One region of the Pseudomonas onubensis genome, then DNA from elsewhere that is predicted to be linked to it. Evidence: predicted binding sites of a transcription regulator. Region 1 holds the regulator's gene; each other region holds the start of a gene.

Region 1 (4,211 bases):
GCATCATCCGGTCGGCTTTCCAGCTCGACCAGTTGTTCGGACAGTTGCTCTAAAATTTCGCCGGCCTCTACAAGGAAATCCTGAAGGATTTCTTCATCGGCGCCGAAGCTCATGTGGGTGCTCCTTAGAAGCCTAAACTGGACAGCAAATCGTCTACGTCATCTTGACCGGATACGACGTCTTCACGTTTATCGGCATGAATCTGCGGACCTTCACCCTTGGCGAGATGTTTTTGTGGATCTTTTTCCGAGAGGATCGCTGCGCGGTCATGTTCGATGCCGGCAAAACGGTCGACCTGGCCGGCCATGAGCACCAATTTGAGCAAGTTGCTTTCCACTTCGGTGACCAGTTGGGTCACGCGCTTGATCACTTGACCGGTGAGGTCCTGGTAATCCTGGGCCAGCAGAATGTCATTGAGGTTGCTGGCCACCGTGCGGTTTTCCTGTTCGCTGCGCGACAGAAAAGCGTCGACCCGACGCGCCAATTCACGAAACTCCTCAGCCCCCACTTCGCGGCGCATGAAGCGGCCCCAGTCAACGCTGAGCGCCTGAGCTTCGGTGACCATGCCATTAACCAACGGCGTGGCGTTTTCCACCAGGTCCATGGTGCGGTTGGCCGCCGCCTCAGTCAGCCTGACCACATAGGACAGGCGTTCGGTGGCATCAGTGATCTGCGAAATTTCTTCGGCCTGGGGCATGTGCGGGTCAATCTGGAAATTGACGATTGCACTGTGCAGCTCGCGTGTGAGCTTGCCCACTTCCTGATACAGGCCGCGGTCACGGGTCTGGTTAAGCTCATGGATCAACTGCACCGCGTCGCCGAACTGGCCTTTTTCAAGGCTTTCGACCAACTGGTGAGCATGCTTTTTCAGGGTCGACTCAAAGTCTCCCTGTGACGTTTCGTTATGCTCCATAGCTCCCCCGTGGTGACATCAGCCGTGGATGCGTTCAAAGATCTTTTCGATCTTCTCTTTCAAGGCCAACGCCGTGAATGGCTTGACCACGTAACCGTTAACCCCGGCTTGGGCGGCTTCGATGATCTGTTCACGCTTGGCTTCGGCGGTCACCATCAACACAGGCAAGCTGCGCAGTTTTTCATCGGCGCGCACGTGACGCAGCAAGTCGATACCGGTCATGCCCGGCATGTTCCAGTCGGTTACCAGAAAGTCGATGCTCCCGCTGTTGAGGATCGGAATCGCCGTCAGGCCGTCATCCGCCTCGACCGTGTTGGTGAACCCAAGGTCACGCAACAGGTTTTTTATGATCCGCCGCATCGTTGAGAAGTCATCAACGATGAGGATTTTCATGTTCTTGTCCAATTCGACCTCCAAGCAGTCTTAAACGCGCCCAGCACCTGGACGCGCCATTTCAATCAACAGGCGTTACACAAAAAGGACTGCCCAGGGCACCACGGCACGAACCCGCAAAAGCATGCAGCCTTTGCGGTAGCGTCTGCAGTGTCCCCACACTGCCTGTCAGCGCGCGCGCCACTCTCCCAATCGCCCCCGCAAGCGGGCGGCGCACTGGCTATGCAGCTGGCTGACACGCGATTCGCTGACCCCCAGGACCTCACCGATTTCCTTGAGGTTCAGCTCTTCGTCGTAGTACAGCGCCAACACCAGTCGCTCACGCTCCGGCAAATTGGCAATCGCTTCCGCCAACGCGCCCTGGAAACGTTCGTCTTCCAGGTCGCGTGACGGTTCCAGATGTGCACTCGCGCCGTCCTCGTGCAGCCCTTCGTGTTCGCCGTCCTGCAAAAGGTCGTCGAAACTGAACAGGCGGCTGCCCAAGGTATCGTTCAAAATCCCGTAGTAATCGTCGAGACTCAATTGGAGTTCGGCCGCAACTTCGTGATCTTTAGCGTCACGACCGGTTTTTGCTTCAATTGCACGAATTGCGTCACTGACCATGCGCGTATTGCGGTGTACCGAACGCGGCGCCCAATCACCTTTACGCACTTCATCGAGCATCGCACCACGTATGCGAATACCCGCATACGTCTCGAAACTCGCGCCCTTGCTCGCGTCGTATTTGGTCGACACTTCGAGCAGGCCGATCATGCCGGCCTGGATCAAGTCCTCAACCTGCACACTGGCAGGCAGGCGTGCCAGCAAGTGATAGGCAATGCGCTTGACCAAGGGCGCATAGCGCTCGATCAGTTCGCCCTGGCTGTCACGTGCCGACTTTTTGTAAAGGTTGTAGCCGCTGGATGTCATAGCACAGGTCCCGCGCTCGTCTGATGCACCAATCGCTCGACGAAAAACTCCAGATGCCCCCGCGGGTTGGCAGGCAACGGCCAAGTATCGACCTTCTGGGCAATAGCCTTGAACGCCAATGCGCACTTCGAACGAGGGAACGCTTCGTAGACTGCACGCTGCTTTTGCACAGCCTTGCGCACACACTCGTCATAGGGAACTGCGCCCACGTATTGTAAGGCGACATCGAGGAAGCGATCCGTGACCTTGGTCAACTTGGCGAACAGATTCCGCCCTTCCTGCGGGCTTTGGGCCATGTTGGCCAGCACGCGGAAGCGGTTCATGCCGTAGTCACGGTTAAGCAGTTTGATCAGGGCGTAGGCGTCGGTGATCGAGGTGGGTTCGTCGCACACCACCAGCAGCACTTCCTGGGCGGCGCGCACGAAGCTGACCACCGACTCGCCGATCCCGGCGGCGGTGTCGATCACCAGCACGTCGAGGTTGTCGCCGATGTCGCTGAACGCCTGGATCAGGCCGGCATGCTGCGCCGGGCTCAGGTGCACCATGCTCTGGGTGCCCGAGGCGGCCGGCACGATGCGAATGCCACCGGGGCCTTGCAGCAGCACATCGCGCAGCTCACAACGGCCTTCGATCACATCGGCCAGGGTGTGTTTGGGTGTCAGCCCCAGCAGAACGTCCACGTTCGCCAGGCCCAGGTCAGCATCCAGCAGCATGACGCGACGGCCAAGCTCTGCCAGGGCCAGGGACAAATTCACTGACACGTTAGTTTTCCCGACGCCACCTTTGCCGCCGGTCACCGCGATCACCTGTACGGGATGCATGCTGCCCATTTTATTTCTTTACCTTGTCTTGCTTAGACGCAGGCTACATGGCTTGGCCGCGTGAATCGCTTGCAGACCATCGATGTAGATACATTTCACGGTGTTCATCCTGCCTCACCCCACCCGCTTAGCCGGGTTGTGGTAAAGGTCGGCGAACATATCGGCCATCGCTTCCTCGCTAGGCTCTTCTTGCATTTGCACGCTGACAGCACGGCTGACCAACTGATGACGGCGCGGCAGATGTAAATCATCCGGGATCCGCGGCCCGTCGGTCAGGTAGGCAACCGGTAACTCATGACTGATCGCCAGGCTCAACACCTCGCCCAGGCTCGCGGTTTCGTCGAGCTTGGTGAGGATGCAACCGGCCAGGCCGCAGCGCTTGTAGCTGTGGTAGGCAGCGGTAAGAACCTGTTTCTGGCTGGTGGTTGCAAGCACCAGGTAATTTTTTGACTTGATGCCACGCCCGGCCAGGCTTTCAAGCTGCATGCGCAGTGCCGGATCGCTGGCTTGCAGGCCGGCCGTGTCAATCAACACCACGCGCTTGCGCAGCAGTGGGTCGAGCGCATTGGCCAGGGACTGGCCCGGGTCGACGTGGGTCACGGTCACATTGAGGATGCGGCCCAGGGTCTTGAGCTGCTCCTGGGCGCCGATGCGATAGCTGTCCATGCTCACCAGCGCGATGTTCTGCGCGCCGTACTTGAGCACATAACGGGCGGCCAGCTTGGCCAGGGTGGTGGTCTTGCCCATGCCGGCGGGGCCGACCATGGCAATCACACCGCCCTCTTCCAGCGGTTCGATTTCCGGCGTGGCGATCATGCGCGCCAGGTGCGCCAGCAACATGCGCCAGGCCTGGCGTGGTTCTTCGACTTCGGCCGTCAGTGCAAGCAAATCGCGCGACAGCGGGCCGGACAGGCCGATGCGTTGCAGGCGACGCCACAGGTTGGCCTGCTGCGGCTTGCTGCCTTGCAGCTGCGTCCACGCCAACGAGCCCAGCTGCACTTCGAGCAGCTCACGCAGGCCATTGAGTTCAAAACGCATCGAGTCGAGCGCGCGCTGGTCGACCGCGGCGGCCGGGGCTGGCGCTGCTGGACGTGGTGGTTCTTTGAAGGTCGGTTCTACCAACGGCTCGGCGGCGGTCAAAGGCAGGCCGGCGAACAGTTGGCGATTGGTGCTGG
Region 2 (4,211 bases), on a different contig from region 1:
CTTCACCTCTGCCGAGAAGTAGATCAACACATTGCGGCAGAACACCATGTCGAACTTGCCAAGGCTGGCATAGCTGTCGAGCAGGTTGAACGAGCGAAATTCCACCCGGCTCTTGATCGGCGCCTTGACTGCCCAGCGCCCTGCCCCTTTGGGGTCGAAAAAACGTTGCAGGCGTTCCTGGGACAAACCACGGCCCAGGGCCAGGCTGTCGTACTCGCCGGTCTTGCAGTTGGTGAGCATGGTGCCGGACAAGTCGGTGGCGACAATTTGTGCGCCGGCCTTCAATTGGCCCATGTTCGTGCGCTCGAACTCATCGATGGACATCGAGATCGAGTACGGTTCCTGCCCCGACGAACAGGCGGCCGACCAGATGCGCAAACGCTGACCGGGGCTGGCCTTGATGGCCTCCGGCAGCACCTTGTTCTTGAGCACCTCAAACGGGTAGGTATCACGAAACCACAGGGTTTCGTTGGTGGTCATGGCATCCACCACCATTTCCTTGAGCCCGCTGCGTGGCTGGCCCTGGATGCGCTGGACCAACTCACCCAGGGACTTGATGCCCTGTTGTTCCATCAGTTTGTTGAGACGGCTGGATACCAGGTACTGCTTGTTTTCACCGAGCAATATGCCACAGGCTTTTTCCAGGAAGACCCGGAACTGTTCGAAATCCAAATTACCCGTAGACAATGATACCGCCTCTTAAATCGTGTGACCGCCAGGGGAATGCCCCCTAGCCGTGATCTGCTGCCTTGATCCGGTCAACTACCCGGGATGCCAGGTCATCAGGGCGGAATTTGGCCAGGAAGTCATCGGCACCGACTTTCTTGACCATCGCCTGATTGAAAACACCCGACAATGAAGTATGCAGGATGATATGCAATTTTTGCATGCGTGGGTCGTTACGTATCTCGGCCGTGAGGGTGTAGCCATCCATTTCCGGCATTTCAATGTCGGAGATCATCATCAGGAACTCTTCTTCCGGCTTCTTGCCTTCGTCCACCAGCTTGCGCAGGTAATCCAAAGCCTGGCGACCATCGTTCAGGGCCACCACTTCCACGCCGACCGTTTGCAGGCAGCGGCTGACTTGCTTGCGCGCCACCGAAGAGTCGTCCACCGTCAGCACGCGCAGCGACACCGCTTTGTGCGCGGTTTCGGCGTCTACCACGCCAACCGAGATGGTTTCCGAGGTGGGTGCAACTTCGGCTAGGATTTTCTCCACGTCGATGATTTCGACCAGCTGGTTATCCACCCGCGTCACCGCCGTGAGGTAATGATCGCGTCCGGTGCCCTTGGGCGGTGGATGGATCTCTTCCCAGTTCATATTGACGATGCGCTCCACCGAGCGCACCAGGAAACCCTGGGTCTTGGTGTTGTATTCGGTGATGATCACAAAAGGGTTTTCGCGGTCCTGCAAACCTGCTGAACCGGTGGCCATGGCCAGGTCAAGAATCGGGATGGTCGCGCCTCGGATATTCGCCACGCCGCAGACCACCGGGCTGGATTTGGGCAATATGGTCAGCTTGGGACACTGCAGCACTTCCCGCACTTTAAACACATTGATGCCGTACAGCTGCTTGCCGTCCAGGCGAAAAAGCAACAGTTCCAGGCGATTCTGCCCGACCAGCTGTGTGCGCTGGTTTACTGAGTCCATTACTCCTGCCATGCCTTGACTCCTACGCTAAAACCTTTGGCTATACCTACAAGGGCAACGACGCTCACCCAACGCTAAACGGCACGAGCTTTGCTATTTATTGGTTTATGAACCTTAAAACGACAGTTTCCCGACGCATCCCACGCTACCGCAGATTGCTCTGCGTCACGATGGCGCTGCTTGCCTTGGGCTCAGGCACCACGGCTCGCGCCGATAATGTCACCTTGCCTGATCTCCTTATCGGCGTCACTCAAGGCTTTCTTGAGTTCACTGTAGAAGATTATCTGGCGACCACTCAGACGCCGGGGCGTTATGAAATCCAGGTCAACCAGTTAGACCCGCGCCTGCGCATGCCCATGTGCGACAAGGAATTGACGGCCAGCTTGGAAAGCCCGGCCCAACCGATTGGCCGCGTGACGGTCAAAGTGCGCTGCGAGGGCGCTTCACCCTGGACCGTGTTCGTGCCGGCGCAGGTCAAACTGTTCCGCGACGTCGTGGTGGTCACGCGCCCGCTCAAGCGCACCGGCATCATCGGCTTTGAAGACGTGGCCCTGCGGGAACGCGACATCAGCCTGATCAACCAGGGCTATCTCACCTCTGTAGATCAAGCCATCGGGCAGAAACTCACCCGACCAATGGTCACCGACCAAGTCATTACACTGGTGCATCTGGAACAGGCAGAAGTGATTCGCAAGGGCGATCAGGTGGTGATTTCCGCCAGCAGCGGCGGGCTTACGGTAAAAATGCCGGGGGAGGCGCTGTCCAACGGCGGGATGAGCGAGCAGATTCGGGTCAAGAACCTCAATTCCAACCGCGTGATCAAGGCGCAGGTGACCGCGCCGGGCCAGGTTGAAGTGGCGTTATAGATCACTGGTGTGAAACGCCAGCTTTTCCTACACTGTGCGTGGGATGTCGACCTGTACAGGTTTATTGTCAATCGAGCCTAAAGTTTGTCCGGGTATGGCCGAAAACATGGCAAGCGTCCAAATACCCAGAGGTTTTTTTAACATGGTCATTGATTTCAGTCGTTTAAATAACACCCAGGCTTTGCCGGGCAATACGCGCACCAGCGGGGCCAAGGACAGCGTAGAAGCCAAGTCCCAGCCAGCACCTGCGGCCAAGCCAGAACAGGCTGGCGCCAGCCAGAGCGGGGAATCGGTACACCTGAGCAATGAGGCTCAACAGTTGCAGAAGGTCACTGACTCGCTGAGCGATCAACCCGTTGTCAATAAAGCCCGCGTGGCCGAGTTGAAACAGGCAATCGCTGATGGCAGCTATAAAGTCGACAGCAACCGTGTCGCCAGCAAGCTGCTCAACTTCGAAGCCGAGCGCTAGGCAAAGGCCTGCGCAGGGCTTTTGGACGCTTAAAACCCAAGGCCAGCCATGCACCACGACGAACATTTGCTTGAACTGATCATTGATGATCTGGCGCCGACGCAACATTTGCTCGAGCTGCTAAAAGAAGAATCCCTGGCCCTCTACGGCCGGGATATGCGCTTGCTGGAAGAAATCCTGGCGCGCAAACAGTCGCTGATCGTGCTGCTGGAGCAGCATGGCAAGAAACGCAGCGAAATTCTCATCAGCCTGGGCCTGCCGGCTGATCATGACGGCCTGGCACAACTGGCCAGCCACTCCTCGGTAGGCGATCAGTTGCTGGCGCAGAGCACCGCACTCAATCAATTGCTTGCCCAGTGCCAGGAAACCAACCTGCTCAACGGGCAGTTGATCCAGCTGCAGCAGGCTACGACCGCCAACCAGTTGCGTATACTCCACGGCGGAGAGCCTCCGGCCCTTTACAACGCCCAGGGTTCCACCTCGCGCCTGGTCAAGCCAAGCACCCGCAGCCAAGCCTGACACCGGTTTACTGCGCGCCCTATCAAGGCGCGTTACATGCTGGCAAAATGCCGGTTCTTGCGTGTAGTCGTATTTTGTCTGGAGATGGAAGAACCGTGTTCAACGCCCTTAATGCGGAAGATGCTCCGCAGCCACCCAAGGTGCTCACCACGCCTCTGGAGATCGCCAGCACGTTGCGGATGCTGCAAGAAAGCCATGACCCGCTGATCATCACTTTCCATGAACGCAGCCAGCGGTTTCAAAGCTATCTGGTGGATATTGACCGGGACAGCAAAACGCTGACCCTGGACGAAATGATCCCCCGCGACGGTGAACGCTACCTTGAGAATGGCGAACCGTTCCGCATCGAAGGCTTCCATGACGGCGTGCGTATCGCCTGGGAAAGCAACGGCACGCTGACCATCAGTGAAAAAGGCGGCCACCGCATCTACACCGGCAGCCTGCCCGACGAAGTGGTCTACCATCAGCGTCGCAATGCCTTTCGGGCCGCGTTGAAGCTGGCCCAACTGGTCAGCATCGAACTGGGTGGCGAAAAGCTCAAGGCACCGATCAGTGGCAAGCTGCTGGACATCTCCGCCACCGGCTGCAAGCTGCGCTTTGAAGGCGACATCTCCGATCGCCTGCAACTGGGCCAGGTCTATGACCGTTTTATCGCCGCCCTGCCCTTTGGCAGCATGACCACCTCGGTGGAGCTGCGTTACCTGCA
Region 3 (4,211 bases), on a different contig from region 1:
CGACATTGCCAAGGCCTACGACGTTGAGTCCGAAGGCGGCGTGGCGTTCCGTGGCGCGTTCCTGATCGACGACAAGGGCGTTGTACGCTCGCAGATCATCAACGACCTGCCGCTGGGCCGTAACATGGAAGAGCTGATCCGTCTGGTCGACGCGCTGCAATTCCACGAAGAGCACGGCGAAGTCTGCCCTGCCAACTGGAAAAAAGGCGACAAAGGCATGAACGCTTCGCCAGAAGGCGTTGCGGCTTACCTGACCGAGAACGCCGGCAAGCTGTAAGCCTCGTTTCAGGTACAAAAAAACCGGCCTGTGAGGGCCGGTTTTTTTATGCACCGCATTTTTGACTCTGTGGCGAGCAAGCCTGTTGTGGCGAGCAAGCTTCTGTGGCGAGGGAGCTTGCTCCCGCTGGGCTGCGAAGCAGCCCCAAATCCTGACACCGCGGTCTAACAGGTCAACCGGGGCGGTTTTATTGGGGGCCGCTGCGCAACCCAGCGGGAGCAAGCTCCCTCGCCACAACAAGCTTCCTTACCACAAAGGCGTCCGCGTCAGTCGCCGAAGTCTTCCCAGCCGCCCATCTGTTTCCAGCGATTGACGATGCCGCAGAACAGATCGGCAGTCTTCTCGGTGTCGTAGCGAGCCGAGTGGGCCTCACGTCCGTCAAAGTCGATACCGGCTGCCTGGCAGGCTTTCGCCAGTACCGTCTGGCCATAGGCCAAACCGGCGAGGGTGGCGGTGTCGAAGCTGGAGAACGGGTGAAACGGGTTGCGCTTCATGTCCAGCCGCGCCACGGCAGCATTCAGGAAGCCCAGGTCGAAACTGCTGTTGTGGCCAACCAGAATCGCGCGTTTGCAGCCATTGGCCTTCAATGCTTTGCGCACACCACGGAAGATATCGGTCAGCGCCGCTTCTTCACTCACGGCCATGCGCAGTGGGTGATCGAGCTTGATCCCGGTGAACTCCAGGGCGGCAGCTTCGATATTTGCGCCTTCAAACGGCTCCACACGGAAGAAGTGGGTGTGTTCCGGGAACACAAAGCCCTGCTCATCCATGCCGATGGTGGTCGCGGCGATTTCCAGCAACGCGTCGGTGGCGCAGTTGAAACCACCGGTTTCTACGTCGATGACAACCGGCAGATAGCCGCGAAACCGCTCGGCCATCGGGTGGCGGGAGCCGCCACCACTGTGCTCGTGTTCGTCGTCGTAATGGTCTTCACTCACTTGCTTTCCTCCAGCAGGCGCCAGCGCAGTGTTTCACCGGCGCGCAGCGGGATAACAGTCAGCTCGCCAAACGGCAGGCTGGCAGGGGCGGTCCAGTCTTCACGAACCAGGGTAATGCGGTCGGTGTTCGCCGGCAGGCCGTAGAAACGCGGGCCGTTGAGGCTGGCGAAGGCTTCAAGCTTGTCCAGGGCGTTGCGCGTCTCGAATGCTTCGGCATACAGCTCGATGGCGGCATACGCGGTGTAGCAACCGGCACAGCCGCATGCCGCTTCTTTGGCGTGCTGGGCGTGGGGCGCCGAGTCGGTACCGAGGAAGAACTTCGGGCTGCCGCTGGTGGCGGCGTCCAGCAAGGCCACTTGGTGAGTGTTGCGCTTGAGGATCGGCAGGCAATAGAAGTGCGGACGAATCCCGCCCACCAGCATGTGGTTGCGGTTGTAGAGCAGGTGATGCGCGGTGATGGTTGCGCCGACGTTGGCTGAAGCCTCGTTGACGAACTGCACGGCGTCGGCGGTGGTGATGTGTTCGAACACGACCTTGAGGGTCGGGAACAGCTCGACCACGCGGCGCATATGCTCGTCGATGAAGATCTTTTCACGATCAAACACATCCACGTCGCCACGGGTGACTTCACCGTGGATCAGCAGCGGCATGCCGACTTCAGCCATGGCTTCGATCGCCGGCAGGATCTTGTCGATACTGGTCACGCCGGAGTCGGAGTTGGTGGTCGCGCCCGCCGGGTACAGCTTGGCGGCGTATACGAAACCGCTGGCCTTGGCTTCGCGAATCTCGGCAGGCTCGGTACGGTCAGTGAGGTAGAGCACCATCAACGGTTCGAAGCGGCTGCCGGCCGGTCGTGCAGCGAGGATACGCTGGCGATAGGCATCGGCTTGCTCGGCATTACGCACCGGAGGTACCAGGTTAGGCATGATAATCGCGCGGCCAAACGTGCGCGCTACATCGGCCACGGTTTGGGGTAACGCAGCACCATCGCGAAGATGAATATGCCAGTCGTCGGGACGCAGCAGGGTCAGGCGGTCGGACATTGGGGATTCCAGGCGGGTCAATCTGGTGGGAATGCTACCGGAAAAGACTCTTGCAGGCACTCGCTATCAAGTTTTGCCGCACGTGTCCGATATCCCTGAGTATGCCTTAACGACGTATGACGCTTTGAAGTGTTGTAGAAACCAGTGGAGCCTCCCGTGCGCCAGCATTATCTAGCCCTGCTCAGTGTGTTCGCCAGCCTGCCTGCGATGGCACTTACATTCCAGACACGTCTGGAAAATATTGAGTGGAAGGTGGAAGGCGACCAGTTCGAGTGCCGCCTGACCCAGCCGATTACCGATTTCGGCTCGGGTGAGTTCGTGCGCCGGGCCGGCGAGCAGGCCACATTTCGCCTCAAAGCCTACAGCGGCGCGCTCGGTGCAGGCTCGGCGACCTTGTTGGCGGCGGCTGCACCCTGGCAGCCGGGCCGTGGTGATATCAACCTGGGCGCCGTGCGTGTGGGCAGTGGCGATGTGCTGTTCAACAGCTCCCAGGCCCAGGCCGGGCGTTTGTTCACCGGCTTGCTCGAAGGGCGCAGCCCCACCGTGCGGCATTACGGGCGTGAGGGCGGCTACTCGGAAATCCGCCTGTTGCCAGTGAAATTCAACAAGGCCTTCAACGACTATCAACTGTGTACCACCAAGCTGTTGCCGATGAATTACGATCAGGTCAAACAGACTGAAGTCGGCTTCCCCGGTGGCGGTATCGAGTTGGACGCCGCCGCCAAGAAGAGGCTGGACGTGATTCTCGCGTTCATGAAAGCCGACCCGACGGTTAACCACGTCGAACTGAATGGCCACTCAGACAACAGCGGTAACCGCCTGACCAACCGTGACGTTTCGCGTCGTCGTGCCCTGGCAGTGATGGACTACTTCAAGGCCAATGGCATCCAGGAATCGCAGATCACCCTGCGTTTTCACGGTGAAAGTTACCCACTGGCGCCCAATACCAATGCCGCCAACCGCGCCCGCAACCGTCGCGTGAATATTCAGCTCGAACGCGTGGCGGCCCCAGAGAAACCGGCGCCCCAGGCCACTGGCCCGAGCAGCGCGGCACACACGTCATAAGGTGCGACCATCGGTCGCCCGCTCGACATAATCTGTCGCTTTATCTTCATTTGCTGTCGCGCCTCTGTAAATTCACGGTTTTGGTCGGTAGAATCGACGGCTTTCCGTACAACCCCGTGGAGTGATGGCATGGCCGACGTAAACAAGGTCGTTCTCGCGTATTCCGGCGGCCTGGACACTTCGGTGATCCTCAAGTGGCTGCAGGATACTTATAACTGTGAAGTGGTGACCTTCACCGCTGACCTGGGTCAGGGCGAAGAGGTCGAACCTGCACGTGCCAAGGCGCAAGCCATGGGCGTGAAAGAGATCTACATTGACGACCTGCGCGAAGAATTCGTCCGCGATTTCGTCTTCCCGATGTTTCGCGCCAACACCGTCTACGAAGGCGAGTACCTGCTGGGTACTTCCATCGCACGTCCGCTGATCGCCAAACGCCTGATCGAAATCGCCAACGAAACCGGCGCCGACGCCATTTCCCATGGCGCTACCGGCAAGGGCAACGACCAGGTGCGTTTCGAACTGGGTGCCTACGCCCTCAAGCCAGGCGTGAAAGTGATTGCTCCTTGGCGTGAATGGGACCTGCTGTCCCGTGAAAAGCTGATGGATTACGCTGAAAAGCACGCGATCCCGATCGAGCGTCACGGCAAGAAGAAGTCCCCGTACTCGATGGACGCCAACTTGCTGCACATCTCCTATGAAGGCGGCGTGCTGGAAGACACCTGGACCGAGCACGAAGAAGATATGTGGAAATGGACCGTCTCCCCGGAGAACGCTCCAGACAAGGCCCAGTACCTGGAACTGACCTACCGTAACGGCGACATCGTTGCACTGGACGGCGTCGAAATGACCCCGGCCACTGTGCTGGCGACCCTGAACCGTATCGGTGGC

The links. The regulator FliA, encoded in region 1, starts transcription of late flagellar genes. The targets are predictions, from matches to a motif close to CTAAAGTTTNNNNNNNNNNNGCCGNTAA.
Region 2: the regulator FliA is predicted to act here: its motif matches at 2,595-2,622, upstream of flgM (flagellar biosynthesis anti-sigma factor FlgM).
Region 3: the regulator FliA is predicted to act here: its motif matches at 2,324-2,351, upstream of ACTD9P_RS22035 (flagellar protein MotY).

The regions. Positions count from the first base shown of each region.
Region 1 covers NZ_CBFHAZ010000130.1:2,604-6,814, reverse strand. Annotated here, with positions in the region: gene ACTD9P_RS26835 (chemotaxis protein CheA) at 1-113, opposite strand, end outside; gene ACTD9P_RS26830 (protein phosphatase CheZ) at 125-913, opposite strand; gene ACTD9P_RS26825 (chemotaxis response regulator CheY) at 932-1,306, opposite strand; gene fliA (RNA polymerase sigma factor FliA) at 1,475-2,215, opposite strand; gene fleN (flagellar synthesis regulator FleN) at 2,212-3,045, opposite strand; gene flhF (flagellar biosynthesis GTPase FlhF) at 3,151-4,211, opposite strand, start outside.
Region 2 covers NZ_CBFHAZ010000013.1:31,832-36,042, reverse strand. Annotated here, with positions in the region: gene cheR (protein-glutamate O-methyltransferase CheR) at 1-687, opposite strand, end outside; gene ACTD9P_RS07125 (chemotaxis protein CheV) at 731-1,663, opposite strand; gene flgA (flagellar basal body P-ring formation chaperone FlgA) at 1,759-2,517, shown strand; gene flgM (flagellar biosynthesis anti-sigma factor FlgM) at 2,660-2,986, shown strand; gene ACTD9P_RS07110 (flagellar protein FlgN) at 3,035-3,505, shown strand; gene ACTD9P_RS07105 (flagellar brake protein) at 3,601-4,211, shown strand, end outside.
Region 3 covers NZ_CBFHAZ010000081.1:7,598-11,808, reverse strand. Annotated here, with positions in the region: gene ACTD9P_RS22050 (peroxiredoxin) at 1-277, shown strand, start outside; gene rnt (ribonuclease T) at 544-1,215, opposite strand; gene pyrC (dihydroorotase) at 1,212-2,258, opposite strand; gene ACTD9P_RS22035 (flagellar protein MotY) at 2,415-3,323, shown strand; gene ACTD9P_RS22030 (argininosuccinate synthase) at 3,453-4,211, shown strand, end outside.